DNA from 3 places in the Zobellella denitrificans genome. Region 2 is predicted to be linked to each of the others. Evidence: predicted binding sites of a transcription regulator. Region 2 holds the regulator's gene; each other region holds the start of a gene.
The links. Region 2 encodes sigma-54, which starts transcription at its own class of promoters, with help from an activator protein. Its sites were predicted from a motif close to TGGCACNGTTTTNGCTT; they were not measured.
Positions count from the first base shown of each region.

Region 1: glnA (glutamate--ammonia ligase) is a predicted target of sigma-54. The motif match lies at 1,663-1,679, and genes of this name have one in related genera.
Region 3: AN401_RS04420 (flagellar basal body rod protein FlgF) is a predicted target of sigma-54. The motif match lies at 1,039-1,055, and genes of this name have one in related genera.

Region 1 is NZ_CP012621.1:3,989,812-3,994,751, forward strand. It holds gene typA (translational GTPase TypA) at 1-1,412, opposite strand, end outside; gene glnA (glutamate--ammonia ligase) at 1,747-3,156, shown strand; gene AN401_RS18860 (DUF2955 domain-containing protein) at 3,276-4,292, opposite strand; gene AN401_RS18865 (HlyD family secretion protein) at 4,303-4,940, opposite strand, start outside.
Region 2 is NZ_CP012621.1:3,521,894-3,526,833, forward strand. It holds gene lptC (LPS export ABC transporter periplasmic protein LptC) at 1-165, shown strand, start outside; gene lptA (lipopolysaccharide transport periplasmic protein LptA) at 167-661, shown strand; gene lptB (LPS export ABC transporter ATP-binding protein) at 665-1,390, shown strand; gene AN401_RS16665 (RNA polymerase factor sigma-54) at 1,443-2,876, shown strand; gene hpf (ribosome hibernation promoting factor) at 2,901-3,188, shown strand; gene ptsN (PTS IIA-like nitrogen regulatory protein PtsN) at 3,191-3,637, shown strand; gene rapZ (RNase adapter RapZ) at 3,649-4,515, shown strand; gene AN401_RS16685 (HPr family phosphocarrier protein) at 4,502-4,777, shown strand; gene mgtE (magnesium transporter) at 4,807-4,940, shown strand, end outside.
Region 3 is NZ_CP012621.1:918,201-923,140, reverse strand. It holds gene flgG (flagellar basal-body rod protein FlgG) at 1-239, opposite strand, end outside; gene AN401_RS04420 (flagellar basal body rod protein FlgF) at 251-997, opposite strand; gene flgE (flagellar hook protein FlgE) at 1,281-2,531, opposite strand; gene AN401_RS04410 (flagellar hook assembly protein FlgD) at 2,545-3,246, opposite strand; gene flgC (flagellar basal body rod protein FlgC) at 3,253-3,672, opposite strand; gene flgB (flagellar basal body rod protein FlgB) at 3,669-4,070, opposite strand; gene AN401_RS04395 (CheR family methyltransferase) at 4,135-4,940, opposite strand, start outside.

The sequences.
Region 1 (4,940 bases), 470 kb from region 2:
TACATCAGGCCGGTGCCCGAGGTCAGGGTCATGAACTCGGTCTGGAAGCCGATCAGGCCCCGCGCCGGCACGATAAAGTCGATGCGCACCCGGCCCTTGCCGTCCGGCACCATGTTGGTCATCTCGGCCTTGCGCTCACCCAGCTTCTCCATCACCGAGCCCTGGCTGCCTTCTTCCACGTCGACAGTAAGGGTTTCGAAGGGCTCCATCTTAACGCCATTCTCTTCCTTGATGATGACCTCGGGGCGGGATACGGCCAGTTCGAAGCCTTCCCGGCGCATGTTCTCGATGAGGATGCCCAGGTGCAGTTCACCCCGGCCGGATACCCGGAACTTGTCGGGATCGCCGGTTTCTTCCACCCGCAGTGCCACGTTGTGCACCAGCTCCTGCTTCAGCCGCTCCAGGATGTTGCGCGAGGTGACGAACTTGCCGTCCTGGCCGGAGAAGGGCGAGGTGTTGACCTGGAAAGTCATGGTCACGGTGGGCTCGTCCACCGACAGCGGCGGCAGCGCCTCGACCGCGCCCGCGGCGCAGATGGTGTCGGAGATCTTCAGTTCGCCCAGGCCGGTGACGGCGACGATGTCGCCGGCGTTGCCTTCGGTCACGTCATGACGCTTGAGGCCCAGGTAACCCATTACCTGGCCGACCTTGCCGTTGCGGGTCTTGCCGTCGGCACCCACCACGGTGACCTGCTGGTTGACCTTGACGGTGCCGCGCTTGATGCGGCCGATACCGATGACGCCCACATAGGAGGAGTAGTCGAGCTGGGAGATCTGCATCTGCAGCGGGCCTTCCAGATCCGCGTCGGGGGCCGGCACCTGATCGATGACGGTCTGGAACAGGGCGGTCATGTCCTCGGCCGGGGTATCGGCGTCGAGAGAGGCCCAGCCGTTCAGGCCGGAGGCGTAGACCACCTGGAAGTCGAGCTGGTCGTCGGTGGCACCCAGGTTGTCGAACAGGTCGAACACCTGATCCATCACCCAGTCGGGACGGGCACCGGGCTTGTCGACCTTGTTGATCACCACGATCGGCTTGAGCCCCTGGGCGAACGCCTTCTGGGTCACGAAGCGGGTCTGCGGCATGGGGCCTTCCTGGGCGTCCACCAGCAGCAGCACCGAGTCCACCATTGACATCACCCGCTCTACCTCACCACCGAAATCGGCGTGTCCGGGGGTGTCGACGATGTTGATGCGGTATTCCTGACCCTCGGGGGAGGTCCAGCGGATGGCGGTGTTTTTGGCAAGAATGGTAATGCCGCGCTCCCGCTCGAGATCATTGGAGTCCATGACCCGCTCTTCGGCTTCACCACGGGTTTCCAGGGTGCCGGACTGCTGCAGCAGCTTGTCCACCAGGGTGGTTTTGCCATGGTCAACGTGCGCGATGATGGCGATATTACGTAGATTTTCTAACATTCCTGCCTCAAAAATACCGGGGTGGGTAAAAAATGGTCGGTCATTTTACTCGGCCACCCCGGATCTGCCTAGCAGATTTGAAAATTACTGCCGGGTGGCTTCCCAAGGGGCAACCGATGCACCATGATGGTGGGCGCTGGCGGCAGGATGCACCAAAAAGATCCGGATGTGCACCAATACAGTGCAACACACCCCCTGATGGCCCTGCCATGGCAGGATAAAACACAACTGTGACAAGCATTTGGCATTCTGGCACAGTTTTCGCTTTATATTTTGGCAACTGATGAATTTGTTCATCAGACCCTAGGATGATTATTTTTGGAGGTCGAAATCCATGTCAGCAGAAAACGTACTGGCCATGATCAAGGAACACGATGTCAAATTCATCGATCTGCGTTTTACCGATACCAAAGGTAAAGAGCAGCACGTGAGCATTCCGGTCAACCAGATCAACGAAGATTTCTTTGAAGACGGCAAGATGTTCGATGGTTCCTCCATCGGCGGCTGGAAGACCATCAACGAGTCTGACATGGTGCTGATGCCGGATCCCTCCACCGCCGTGATGGACCCCTTCACCGAAGACGCCACCCTGAACATCCGCTGTGACGTGCTCGAGCCGTCCACCATGCAGGGCTACGACCGCGACCCGCGCTCCATCGCCCGTCGCGCCGAGGAATACCTGGTGTCCACCGGCATCGCCGACACCGTGCTGGTTGGTCCCGAGCCCGAATTCTTCATGTTCGACGACGTCCGCTTCCATACCGACATGTCCGGCAGCTTCTTCAAGATCGACGACGTAGAAGCCAAGTGGAACTCTGGCCGTGACTACGAGGAAGGCAACAAGGCCCACCGTCCGGGCGTGAAGGGTGGTTATTTCCCGGTTGCCCCGGTTGACTCCTCCCAGGACATCCGCTCCGCCATGTGTCTGATCATGGAAGAGATGGGCCTGGTGGTCGAAGCGCACCACCACGAGGTGGCCACCGCCGGCCAGAACGAAATCGCCTGCAAGTTCAACACCCTGACCCTGAAGGCCGACGAGATCCAGATCTACAAGTACGTGGTTCACAACGTGGCCCACGCCTTCAACAAGACCGCCACCTTCATGCCCAAGCCCCTGGTTGGCGACAACGGCTCCGGCATGCACGTACACCAGTCCCTGGCCAAGAACGGTGAAAACCTGTTCGCCGGCGACCTGTACGGCGGCCTGTCAGAACTGGCCCTGTACTACATCGGCGGTATCATCAAGCACGCCCGTGCCCTGAACGCCATCACCAACCCGTCCACCAACTCCTACAAGCGTCTGGTGCCCGGCTACGAAGCCCCGGTCATGCTGGCCTACTCCGCCCGCAACCGCTCCGCGTCCATCCGCATCCCGCTGGTGGGTTCACCCAAGGCCCGCCGTATCGAGACCCGCTTCCCGGATCCGGCCGCCAACCCCTACCTGGCCTTCTCTGCCCTGCTGATGGCCGGCCTGGACGGCATCCAGAACAAGATCCACCCGGGCGATGCCATGGACAAGGACCTGTACGATCTGCCGGCCGAAGAAGCCGCCGAGATCCCGACCGTGGCCACCTCCCTGGATCAGGCCCTGGACTGCCTGGACAAGGATCGCGAGTTCCTGACCCGCGGCGGCGTGTTCAGCGACGAGTTCATCGACGCTTATATCAAGCTGAAGCGTAAAGAGACCGAGATGATCAACATGGCCGTGCACCCGCTGGAGTTCGACCTGTACTACTCCGTCTAAGCTTGAAGCGATAAGCTGGAAGCCAGAAGTGAAAAGGCCCGGGAAACCGGGCCTTTTTGTTTTGTGAGGCGTGAGGAGAGAAGCGTGAACACCCCTCACCCCTCACCCCTCACGCCAGGCTACCCCAGAATCTCATGCCGGGTCGAAGGAAACAGGTTCAGCAGCTTGTGCACCAAATAGATGCAGCACAGGGTCAGCAAGATGGCCACCGTCATGGAAGTGAAGCGGTAGAGGGCGCTGAACATAAGATCGTGCTCGGGGGTCACGTACTGGCCGAACAGGATGCCGATGGTGGTGAGGCCGGCAAAACCGACGCCCGGCATCGGCTCCCGGGCGTGCAGCCGGGCGAACAGCATGGCGCAGATCCAGAATGCCAGCCCCAGCAGCAGCAGGTTGTGGTAATGGTCGTAGAGCAGCAGCTGGAACAGCATGCCCAGGGCGCAGCCGAGCAGGGTGCCGACGCAGCGCTGGCGGCCGGACTGCACCGCCCCGGCGAAGCTCATGGGAAAGAGGATCAGCACCGTCGCCACCTGGGCCGAGAGGGAGTCCACCAGATCGAGGCTCTGGAACACCACAAAGCTCAGGGTCGCCACCGTCGCGCCCAGCAACGCCTGGTGGCGAATGACATTGTCGCTCTTGGCGGGCAGCGCCCTGGGCTGGGGCGGCGCCCGGTTGGGCAACAGAGCGTAGGCCACATAGGCCAGCGCCACCGACAGCAGCGCGGCCACGATGTTGCTCGCCGCCATGTCCGCCAGATCGAACTGCCGGTAGCTGGCAAAGTGCAGCATGATGCTCAGGCTGACGCAGCCCGAGGCGCCGAACAGCATCAGCGGCCCCCTGGCCATTAGCAGGAAACGCCCCAAAAAGAGGCAGAACACCACGGCCGTATAGGCCGGCGGCCAGTGCCCGAGCAGGCCCGGCAACAGCATGATCTCCAGCGAACTCAGCAGGGCCGAACCGACGAACTGCAGCACCACAAAGCGGTTCAGCACCGGCACCATGCCCAGCAACAGCATGGGGTAGACGGTAAAGAAGACCCCGAAGTTCCAGCCCATCACCTTGGCCACCAGCATGCCGGCGGCACTGCCGAAGGCGATGCGCAGGCAGCCGCGCAGCCTGTCTCCGCTCAGCTCCATGGTCCTCCCCCTAATAGAGATAGCGCAACTGGCTCGCCAGCCACAGCTGGATCCGGCCCATGGCACGGAACAGCCAGTTGTTGGCCGGGAACAGCTGCACCGTGGCCTTGGCGCCGGTGGCCAGGGCCGGCAGGGGTTCCTCCAGGCCGATCTGTATGCGCAACCGCTGGGCATCCCGCACCCAACGATCCGAGTTCACCGGCTGGGCCAGCTGGCCGTCGGCCGCCTGCTGTCCCTCCCGCACCCCGCTGTCGATGCTCTCGACACGGCCCCGGAACACCTCACCCGGCAATGCGTCGAAGACGATGCCCACCGGGGTGCCGGTGGCCACGTGGCGCAGGCTCTTCTCGCGCAGATCCGCGGTCACCCAGGCCTGCTCCGACACCAGCGCCAGCAGCGGGCCGCCGGCCTGGGCATAGATGCCTTCCTTCAGTTGCAGGTTGCCGACGCGCCCCGCCAGTTCCGCCCTTACCCGGGTGCGGGACAGCGCCAGCCGCGCCTGGGCCCGGGCGTTTTCCGCCTGGCGCAGCCCGACCTCGGCCGCCCGCGCGCCCTGCCGGGCCTCCTGCAGCCGGGCCTCGGCGGACGCCAACCCGCTCTGGGCCTGGGCCGCCAGGTTCTGGGCCTGCTCCAGCTGCTGGATAGACA
Region 2 (4,940 bases):
GAATACCTGGAACTGGACTTCATCAACAACCAGCTGCGCTCCAACCGGGACGTCCAGCTGAGCAGCCCGCACTACCAGGCCCAGGGCCAGGGCCTGCTGGGCATCCTTGATCAACAAACGGTGGAACTACTGCATGAAACCCGGGCAACTTACTTCAATCCTTAGCATGGGCGGCCTGCTGGCCCTGGGCCTGGGCCTGGCCGAGGCCAGGGAGTCGGACTTCCGCCAGCCGGTGACCATAGACGCCGGCCGCCAGCTGGTGGAACTGGCCGAGAACAAGGTCACCTTCAGCGACCGGGTGGTGGTCAAGCAGGGCACCATAGACGTGCGTGCCGACCGCCTGGTGGTGATCCGCACCGAACAGGGCCTGCAGTCGATGACCGCCCAGGGCAGCCCGGCCACCTACCAGCAGATCCTGGACAACGGCCAGCCGGTGCACGCCGAGGCCCGGGAGATCCACTACGACATCCGCGCCCGCACCATCACCCTGCTGCAGGATGCCAAGCTTACCCAGAACGACAACATCGTCACCGGCTACCGCATCCGCTACCACATCGACCGGGAGCAGATGGAGGCGGAAAGCCAGGGTGGCCAGGACAGGGTGACCACCATCTTCCTGCCCGAGCAGTTGCAGAACCTGAACGAGCAGGGCCAGGACTGAACCATGGCGACACTGAAAGCACGGGGCCTGCAGAAAAGCTACAAGGGACGCCAGGTGGTCGCCGACGTCAGCCTGACCGTCAACACCGGTCAGATCGTCGGCCTGCTCGGCCCCAACGGCGCCGGCAAGACCACCTCCTTCTACATGATAGTGGGGCTGGTGCAGCGGGACGCGGGCAGCATCACCATCGACGACCAGGACATCAGCCTCCAGCCCATGCACCTGCGGGCCCGGGCCGGCATCGGCTACCTGCCCCAGGAGGCCTCCATCTTTCGTCGCCTGAGCGTGGCCGACAACCTGATGGCGGTGCTGGAAACCCGCAAGGATCTGGACGCCGCCGGCCGCGGCGAGAAAATGGAGCAATTGCTGGAAGAGTTTAATATTACCCATATCCGCGACAGCCTGGGGATGAGCCTGTCCGGCGGCGAGCGGCGGCGGGTGGAGATCGCCCGGGCCCTGGCGGCCGACCCCCGCTTCATCCTGCTGGACGAGCCGTTCGCCGGGGTGGATCCGATTTCGGTGATCGACATCAAGAAAATCATACTGCACCTGCGCGATCGGGGCCTCGGCGTGCTAATTACCGATCACAATGTACGGGAAACCCTGGATGTGTGCGAACGGGCCTATATCGTCAGCCACGGCCACCGCATCGCCGCCGGCACCCCGGCCGAGATCCTCGCCGACGAGCAGGTCAAGAAAGTCTATCTGGGTGAACAATTCAGCCTCTGAGCAGGCCCCGCATCATGACAGTGCGGTCGATATAGAAGGACTTTTTTAAAAGATGAAGCCAACTCTTCAGTTACGTTTGGGCCAGCAGCTGACCATGACGCCCCAGTTGCAGCAGGCGATCCGCCTGCTGCAACTTTCCAGCCTGGAACTGCAGCAGGAGATCCAGCAAGCCCTGGAGAGCAATCCGTTACTGGAGCAGGATGAGCCGGAAAGCATCGATGTGGCCGAGCCCCGCCACGAAGAACAGCTGGCCGCCGACACCGCCATGGAGCAGAGCCAGCTGTCCGATGACCTGCCCATGGACACCAACTGGGAGGAGCTTTATACCGCTTCCCCGGGCGCCGGCGGCGGCCTGCCCGAAGGCGCCGAGGACACCGTCTACCAGGGCGAGACCACCGAAACCCTGCAGGACTACCTGCTGTGGCAGATGCGCCTCACCCCCTTCAGCGATACCGACCAAGCCATCGCCCTGGCCATCATCGATGCCATCGACGAGGCCGGTTACCTCACCATAGACGTCCCCGATATCCTGGAGGCGGTGGCCGGCGACGAGCTGGAGATCGAGGCGGACGAGGTGGAAGCGGTGCTCAAGCGCATCCAGCACTTCGATCCCATCGGGGTGGCGGCCCGCAACGTCCAGGAATGCCTGCGCATCCAGCTGGAGCAGTTCCCGCCCGAGACCCCCTGGCTGCAGCAGGCCCGGGAGGTGATCAACCAGCATATGGATCTGCTCGGCAACCGGGACTACCGCACCCTGCAGCGCAAGGCCAGGCTCAAGGAGGAGGAACTCAAGGAGGTGCTGGCGCTGATCCAGCAGCTGGAGCCCAGGCCCGGCCACACCGTCATCCAGAGCAGTTCCGAATACGTGATCCCGGACGTGGTGGTAACCAAGCGCAACGGTGCCTGGGTGGCGGAGCTCAACCCCGAGGCCATGCCCAAGGTCCGCCTCAACCAGACCTATGCCGCCATGGCCCGGCAGCCGCGCAACAGCGAGGACGGCCAGTTCATCCGCAACCACCTGCAGGACGCCAAGTGGTTTCTCAAGAGCCTGGAAAGCCGAAATGAGACCCTGCTCAAGGTTGCCAATTGTATTGTCGAGCAACAACAGGCATTCTTTGAGTATGGCGAGGAAGCCATGAAGCCCATGGTGCTGAACCATGTGGCCGAGGCGGTGGAAATGCACGAGTCCACCATCTCGCGGGTGACCACCCAGAAGTTCCTGCACACCCCCCGGGGGGTGTTCGAGCTGAAGTATTTTTTCTCCAGCCACGTGGGAACCGACGACGGCGGGGAGTGCTCCTCGACGGCGATTCGCGCCCTGATCAAGAAACTGGTCGGGGCGGAAAACCCGGCCAAGCCGCTGAGCGACAGCAAGATCGCCCAGTTGCTGGCCGAACAGGGGATACAGGTGGCCAGGCGGACCATCGCCAAGTACAGGGAGTCACTGGCCATCCCCCCTTCCAATCAGCGTAAACGCCTGGTTTAAAGGCAGACCAAGAAGGAAGACGTTATGCAAATAAACCTGACTGGACACCATGTGGAAATCACAGACTCACTGCGTGACTATGTGAACAGCAAATTTTCCAAGCTGGAGCGTCACTTCGACCACATTACCAATGCGCACGTCATCCTCAACGTGGAAAAACTGCAGCAGATCGCCGAAGCCAAGCTGAACGTCAGCGGCGGCGAAGTCTTCGCCAACTCCCAGCACGAAGACATGTATGCGGCCATCGACGGCTTGATCGACAAGCTGGATCGCCAGATCATCAAACACAAAGAGAAGCTCAAGCAAAAATAACCATGGAAGTCGCCGACATACTGAGCAGGGACTGCACCCGCAGTGCAGTTCCCTGCACGAGCAAGAAACGTGCCCTGGAAATCATCAGCGAGCTGGCCGCCCAGCACCTGAACATCAGCAGCCAGCAGCTGTTCGATTGCCTGCTGGCCCGGGAAAAGATGGGCAGCACCGGCATCGGCAATGGCATCGCCATTCCCCACGGCCGTATCAGCGATGACAACAAGGCGACCGCCGTATTACTCACTTTCGCCGAGCCGGTGGAGTTCGATGCCATCGACAACCAGCCGGTCGGCCTGGTTTTTGCCCTGCTGGTCCCCGAGCAGGAGTGCAAACAGCACCTCAAGACACTGTCATTGATCGCCGAAAAGCTCAGCAACAAGCAGGTATGCAAGCAGTTGCGCCAGGCCGGCAGCGATGACGAACTCTATCAGATCATGATCTCCGCCTGAGGACAAGCGCCATGCAACTGGTGATCGTCAGCGGTCGCTCCGGCTCGGGTAAAACCGTGGCCCTGCGGGTACTCGAGGACCTGGGCTATTACTGCGTCGACAACCTGCCCGTCGAACTGCTGCCGGATCTGGTGCAGATGCGCCGGCACAGGCCGGGCGAGGTGGCGGTCAGCATCGACGTGCGCAACCTGCCTGACAGCCCCGACAAACTGGAAGCCTGCCTGGCCGAAGTCAGGGCCATGGAAGGCGTTTCCCTCTCCAGCATCTTTATCGATGCCGACAACGCGGCGCTGATCCGCCGTTTCGGCGACACTCGCCGGCTGCATCCCCTGTCCCGCCACAGCCTGACCCTGGATGAGGCCATCCGGGAGGAGACCCACCTGCTGGCGCCCCTGTCCTCGGACGCGGATCTGCGCATCGATACCTCGGCCTTAAGCATCCACGATCTGAGTGAGATCATCCGCGAGCGCATCCTCGGCAAGAAGGAAAAGGAGCTGAACTGGGTGTTCGAATCCTTCGGCTACAAGTACGGGGTGTCCAAGGACGCCGACTTCGTGTTCGACGCCCGCTTCCTGCCCAATCCCCACTGGATTGCCGAGCTTCGCCCCTTCACCGGCCGCGACGAGCCGGTGGCCGACTACCTGGCCGGCCAGCCCGAGGTGATGAAATACCTGTGGCAGATAGAAAACCTGCTGATCACCTGGATGCCGCACCTGGAGCGCAACAACCGCAGCTACGTCACCGTGGCCATCGGCTGTACCGGCGGCCAGCACCGCTCGGTGTTCCTCGCCGAACAGCTGGCCCGGGTATTCCGGCAGATGGGCAAGAGCGTGCAACTTCGACACAGAACACTGGAAAAACGCAATGCCGAGAATTGAACGGGATCTGGAAATCGTCAACAAGCTGGGGCTGCACGCCCGGGCCGCCATCCAGCTGGTGCAACTGACGCAGCAGTTCGACGCCACCGTCACCGTCTGCAACCAGGACAAACAGGCGCCGGCCAACAGCGTCATGGGCCTGCTGATGCTGGAGACCGCCCAGGGTCACGCCATCCGGGTGGTGGCCGAAGGCCCGGACGCGGAGGCGGCGATGGAGGCCGTGGCCCGGCTGGTGGCCGACCGCTTCAACGAATCCGAATAACCCCCTCCTCCCCTCGCCCCGGAGCCCGGATGACCGAGCCATTAGACCACCCCAGGACACCGGATCAGCTGGACAGCATCACCCAGGCGCTGAACAGCGGCATGTTCGTGCACGTACGGCGCATGCTGCAGCAGATGCGCCCGGGCGACGTGGCCTGGCTGCT
Region 3 (4,940 bases), 1.6 Mb from region 2:
GTCTTCTGGGTGGCCACCACCTTGGAGCCGGCGCCCAGCATCAGGCCGGAGGGCAGATCGGTGTCGGCGGTGGCACGCCCGCCGGGCTGGTGGATGTTCTGGTACAGCAGATCCTCGAAGATGGCCCTGCCCTTCTTGAAGCCGACGGTGCTGGCGTTGGCCAGGTTGTTGGAGGTGACGGAAATGTTGGTCTGCTGGGCGTCGAGGCCGGTCTTGCTAATCCACAATGCGGGGTTCATCTTGTTCTCCTTTAACCAATGCGCAGCAACTGGGCATGGGCTTTGTCATTCTCTTCGGCGTGGTTCATCATCTTGAGCTGGGTTTCGAAACGCCGTTGCAGGTCGATCAGGTGGGTCATCTCGGCGATGGGGTTGACGTTGCTGCCCTCCAGCGCCCCGGCAATCAGCTCCACCTGGGCCGAGGCCGGCTCCACGGCGCCGTCCTTGCGGCGGAACAGGCCATCCAGCCCCTTTTCAATCTCGTCATGGGCCGGCAGCACCGTCTTGATGCGCTGCAATTCCTCGCCGCCGTTGGCCGGCTCGCCTTCCAGGCGGGCAAAGAGGGTGCCGTCCTTGTTGATCTCGAGCTTTTCCAGCGGCAGCGGCAGGAAGATGGGGCCACCGTCGTCATCCAGCACGTTCAGGCCGGTGTTGGTCTGCAGCAGTCCCTGCGGCGATACCCGCAGGCTGCCGAAACGGGTATAGGCCTCGGAGCCGTCCTTCGCTTCCACCGCCAACCAACCGTCGCCGGCGATGGCCACGTCAAGTTCCCGACCAGTGGTCTGAATGGGTCCTGCGGCAAAATCTTGCCCCGGTCTTTCCGCCATGGCAAAGACCCGGGTCGGCAGCCCTTCGCCAAAGGCCTGCATGGACCTGGCCTGCTCCAGATCGGCCCGAAAGCCGGTGGTGTTGGCGTTGGCCAGGTTGTTGGCGCGCAGGGCCACGCTGTTCAGGTTTTCCTTGGCGCCGGACATGGCGATATAAAGCAGGTGATCCATTTCAGCTCCGTTGCGTGTGCCGATCGGTGATGGCGGTTTTAATGCAAAAAAAATGCCAGCTGAAAAGCTGTGGGCGCGGGCGGCTCGCCCGCAAGAAAAGTTGCACGCAAGTTTCCCGCTGCGCGGCAATGCAGGCGGGCCGTCTGCGCTCCAAGTCGTTTTTCATTCCCGCGCTCCGCGTGAGGGCGAAATGAAATGTTGTCAAAGTACCAACGAAAAAAACCCGGAGCCCTTCGGCTCCGGGGTTTTCTTCCAGCTTCTGGCTTCCAGCTTCCGGCTTGTGTTAACGGATTTGCAGTATGGTCTGCTGCAGGGTGCTGTTCACCTCCAGCGCCCGGGAGTTGGCCTGGAAGTTGCGCTGGGCGGTGATCAGGTCCACCAGTTCGGAGGTGAGGTTGGTGTTCGACTGCTCCAGGGCGGCACCGTTGAGCCGGCCGTAGGAGCCGGTGTTGGGCTGACCGCCCACGCCCTCGCCGGACAACAGGGACTGCCGCCACTGGCTGTCGCCGTCCGGGATCAGCCCCTGCTCGTTGGGGAAGGTCGCCAACGCCACTATGCCCAGCTTCTCGGTGCGGCCATTGCTGTAGGTGGCGGCCACCACGCCGTTGGCATCCACGTCCACCTTGGTCAGGCGGCCCACGGTGGAGCCGTTCTGGGACAGCTCGTTCACCTCGAAGGGCGAGGCGTACTGGCTGACGGTGCCCAGGCGGATTTCCATATTGGCGATGGGCTGGGCGCCATTGGCAAAGGTGATGTTGTCCAGGGTCAGGGTCGCCGGCGCGGCCGGGGTCGTCATATTGCCGGAGGCGTCGAACTCGATGGGGGCGGAGTCGTTACCGCCCTGCTGCACCAGGTTGCCGTCCACATAGGTAAAGCTTTGCCACTGCCCATCCGCTTCCTTCACGAAGTACATATTCAGGCTGTGGGGCTCGCCCAGGGAGTCGTAGATGGTGATGGCGGTGGAGGCGTTGTAGGTACGGGAGTCGGTCGGGCTGAAATCGGCCGGATCCATGATGCCCGCGTTGCTCGGCAGGTTAAAGCCGGTGTTTACCGCCGTGGTGGCCCTGGGCTCGCCGGTCTTGTCGGGAATGCGCAGCGGCTTGGTGGCGTTGAGCGCCAGCACCGTGGGGGTGCCGTTTTCATTGGCGTCGAACACCTGCAGGTAGCGGCCCATGCTGTTCACCACATAGCCCTGGTCGTTGAGCTTGAAGGCGCCGGCCCGGGTATAGGTCCGGTCCAGGGTGTCGGTCTCGTTGGCCATCACGAAAAAACCGCTGCCGTTGATGGCCATGTCCAGGGCGTTGTTGGTGAACATCAGGGTGCCCTGGTGGAACTGCTGGGCCACCGCCACCGTCTGCACGCCCTGGCCGTGCTGGGTGCGGGAGTTGGCGAAGATGGAGTTGGCGTAAACGTCGGCGAACTCGGCGCGGGACTCCTTGAAGCCGACGGTGTTGACGTTGGCGATGTTGTTGGCGGTCACGTCCAGATCTTTCTGGGCGGCGTTGACACCACTGAGGGCAATATTGAAAGACATTTACTGATCTCCTTTACACAGCCTTGCGGCCGCCGATTTCCAGAACCTGATTGAGCGGCAGGCCACCCAGGCCGGCCAGGTTGACCATGGTGGGCGTGGTGGCGCTGCCCAGGGTGACGCTGTCGACCCGGGCGAAGGTCAGGGCGTTGAGGTCTTCCCGGGCGGCGCCCACCAGGGCGTTGACCTTGACCGTATAGCGCCCGGTCGGCACCGCCTGGCCCTGTGCGTCCAGGCCGTCCCAGCTGAAGGGCACGTTGCCCTTCTGGACGCCGTCCAGATTGATGGTTCGCACCACCTGGCCCTTGTCGTTCTCGATGCTGATCCTGATGTTGCTGGCACTCTCCCCCGCCACCACTATGCCGTCCAGGCTGTCGCCGGATTCCACATAGCCGACATCACTCGGCAGCAGCACCTTCTGCCCGACCAGGGTCGACGCCTGCAAGGCCTGGTTGGAGGTCATCACTTCGGTCAGGGCGGTAAGCTGGGTGCTCATCTCCGACACCCCTTCCGACATGGCGAACGAGGTCATCTGGGCGATCATCTGGGAGTTGTCGGCCGGCTTGAAGGGATCCTGATAGGCCAGCTGCTGGGTCAGCAGGGAGAAAAAATCCTCCTGTCCCAGCATGTTCTTCTTGGTCTCGGCCGCCTGGGCCGAGTCCGCCGCGCCGCCGGCAAATTGCAGGCCGCTATAGTAGTCATTATTTATCAACGACATGAGATATTACCCCTTGCCCATGCGCAGGGTCTGCTGCAGCATCTGCTTGGCGGCATCGGCTACCTGCACGTTGGTCTGGTAGTTGCGCGACGCGCTCAGCATGTCGGTCATCTCTTCCACCACGTTGACGTTCGGCTTGTAGATAAAGCCGTCCTGATCCGCCATGGGATGGTCGGGGCGGAATTCCTTCTGCAGCGGCTTGTTGGTCTCGACGACCCCCAGTACCTTGACACCGACGCTTTCCTGACGGTCCGACAAGGCCCGGTCCAGATCGGCGGCAAACACCGGCTTGCGGGCCCGGTAGGTTTCGTTGATGCTGGAGCTGACGCTGTCGGCGTTGGCCAGGTTGCTGGCGGTGGTGTTCAGCCGCACCGACTGGGCGCTCATGGCGCTGCCGGAAATATCAAACACTTTAAAAAGGCTCACATCGAGTCTCCTTTTATTGCCTTGAGCAGGCCGCTGATCTTGCCGTTGAGAAACTCCAGGGACGCCTGGTACTGCAGGGCATTTTCCATGTAGTTGTTGCGCTCGGTCTGTACGTCGACGGTATTGCCGTCCCCGGTGTCCGGCTGGTTGGGCACCCGGTACTGCACCGTGCCCGGCGGCGGCAGTTCGACGGCAAAATGTTGCAGGTGGGTGCGGCTCAGGGCGAAATTCTGGCCATTCTGGGCCTGGCTGAGGGCCGCCTGAAAGTCCATGTCCCTGGCCTTGTAGCCCGGCGTGTCGGCATTGGCCAGGTTGCCGGCCAGCAGCTCGGCCCGCCCGGAGCGGGCGACCAGGGCATGCTGGTGGATCCCGAAGGCCTTGTCGAACGAAATTGCCACCCGATACCTCCTGCCTGTTGTGATTCGGTCAATGAACCAAACAAAGGCAAGATATGTGCCAGATTTATTTGAGGCGGTAGATGATGCCCGGGCTGCAGCGGATCATCTCGAACTTGTCGGACAGGCCGGTCAGCGACTCCGAGGCGCCCAGCAACAGGTAGCCGCCCGGATTGAGGGCGCCGGCAAACTGGTTCAGGATCTTGGACTTGTTCTCGGGAGAGAAGTAAATCAAGACGTTACGGCAGAAAATCAGGTCGAACTTGCCCAGCACTCCATAACCGTCGAGCAGGTTGAAGGAGCGGAAACTGACCATGTTGCGCACCCTGGGCTGCAACTGCATCTTGCCGTCGGCCAGGGGCGTAAAGAACTGGCTGCGCCGCTCGGGCGACAGCCCGCGCGCCAGCGACAGGCTGTCGTATACCCCTGCCTTGCACAACTCCAGCATGTTGCTGGAGATGTCGGTGGCAAGAATTTGCAGCCCCGGCAAGGAGCCCGGCCGCCGGGCCTGGTACTCCAGCGCCGTCATGGCGATGGAATAGGGCTCCTGCCCGGAAGAGCAGGCGGCGGACCAGATCTTCAGGCTCTTGCCCGGCCTGGCCAGTTCGGGAAACAGCCGATCGCTCAGCAGGGTGAAGGGATAGACGTCGCGGAACCACAGGGTTTCGTTGGTGGTCATGGCGTCGATCACCGCCGTTTTGAGCTCCCGCTCCCGCACCGACATGGCCCGGTTGAGCAGCTCGCCGAGCGAGTCTATCTGAAAACGGCCCAGCAAGGGCGACAGCCGGCTCTTGACCAGGTACTGCTTGCTGTCGCCCAGCACTATGCCGGTGTTGGCTTCAAGAAACCGGCAAAATGCCTGGTATTGCTCAT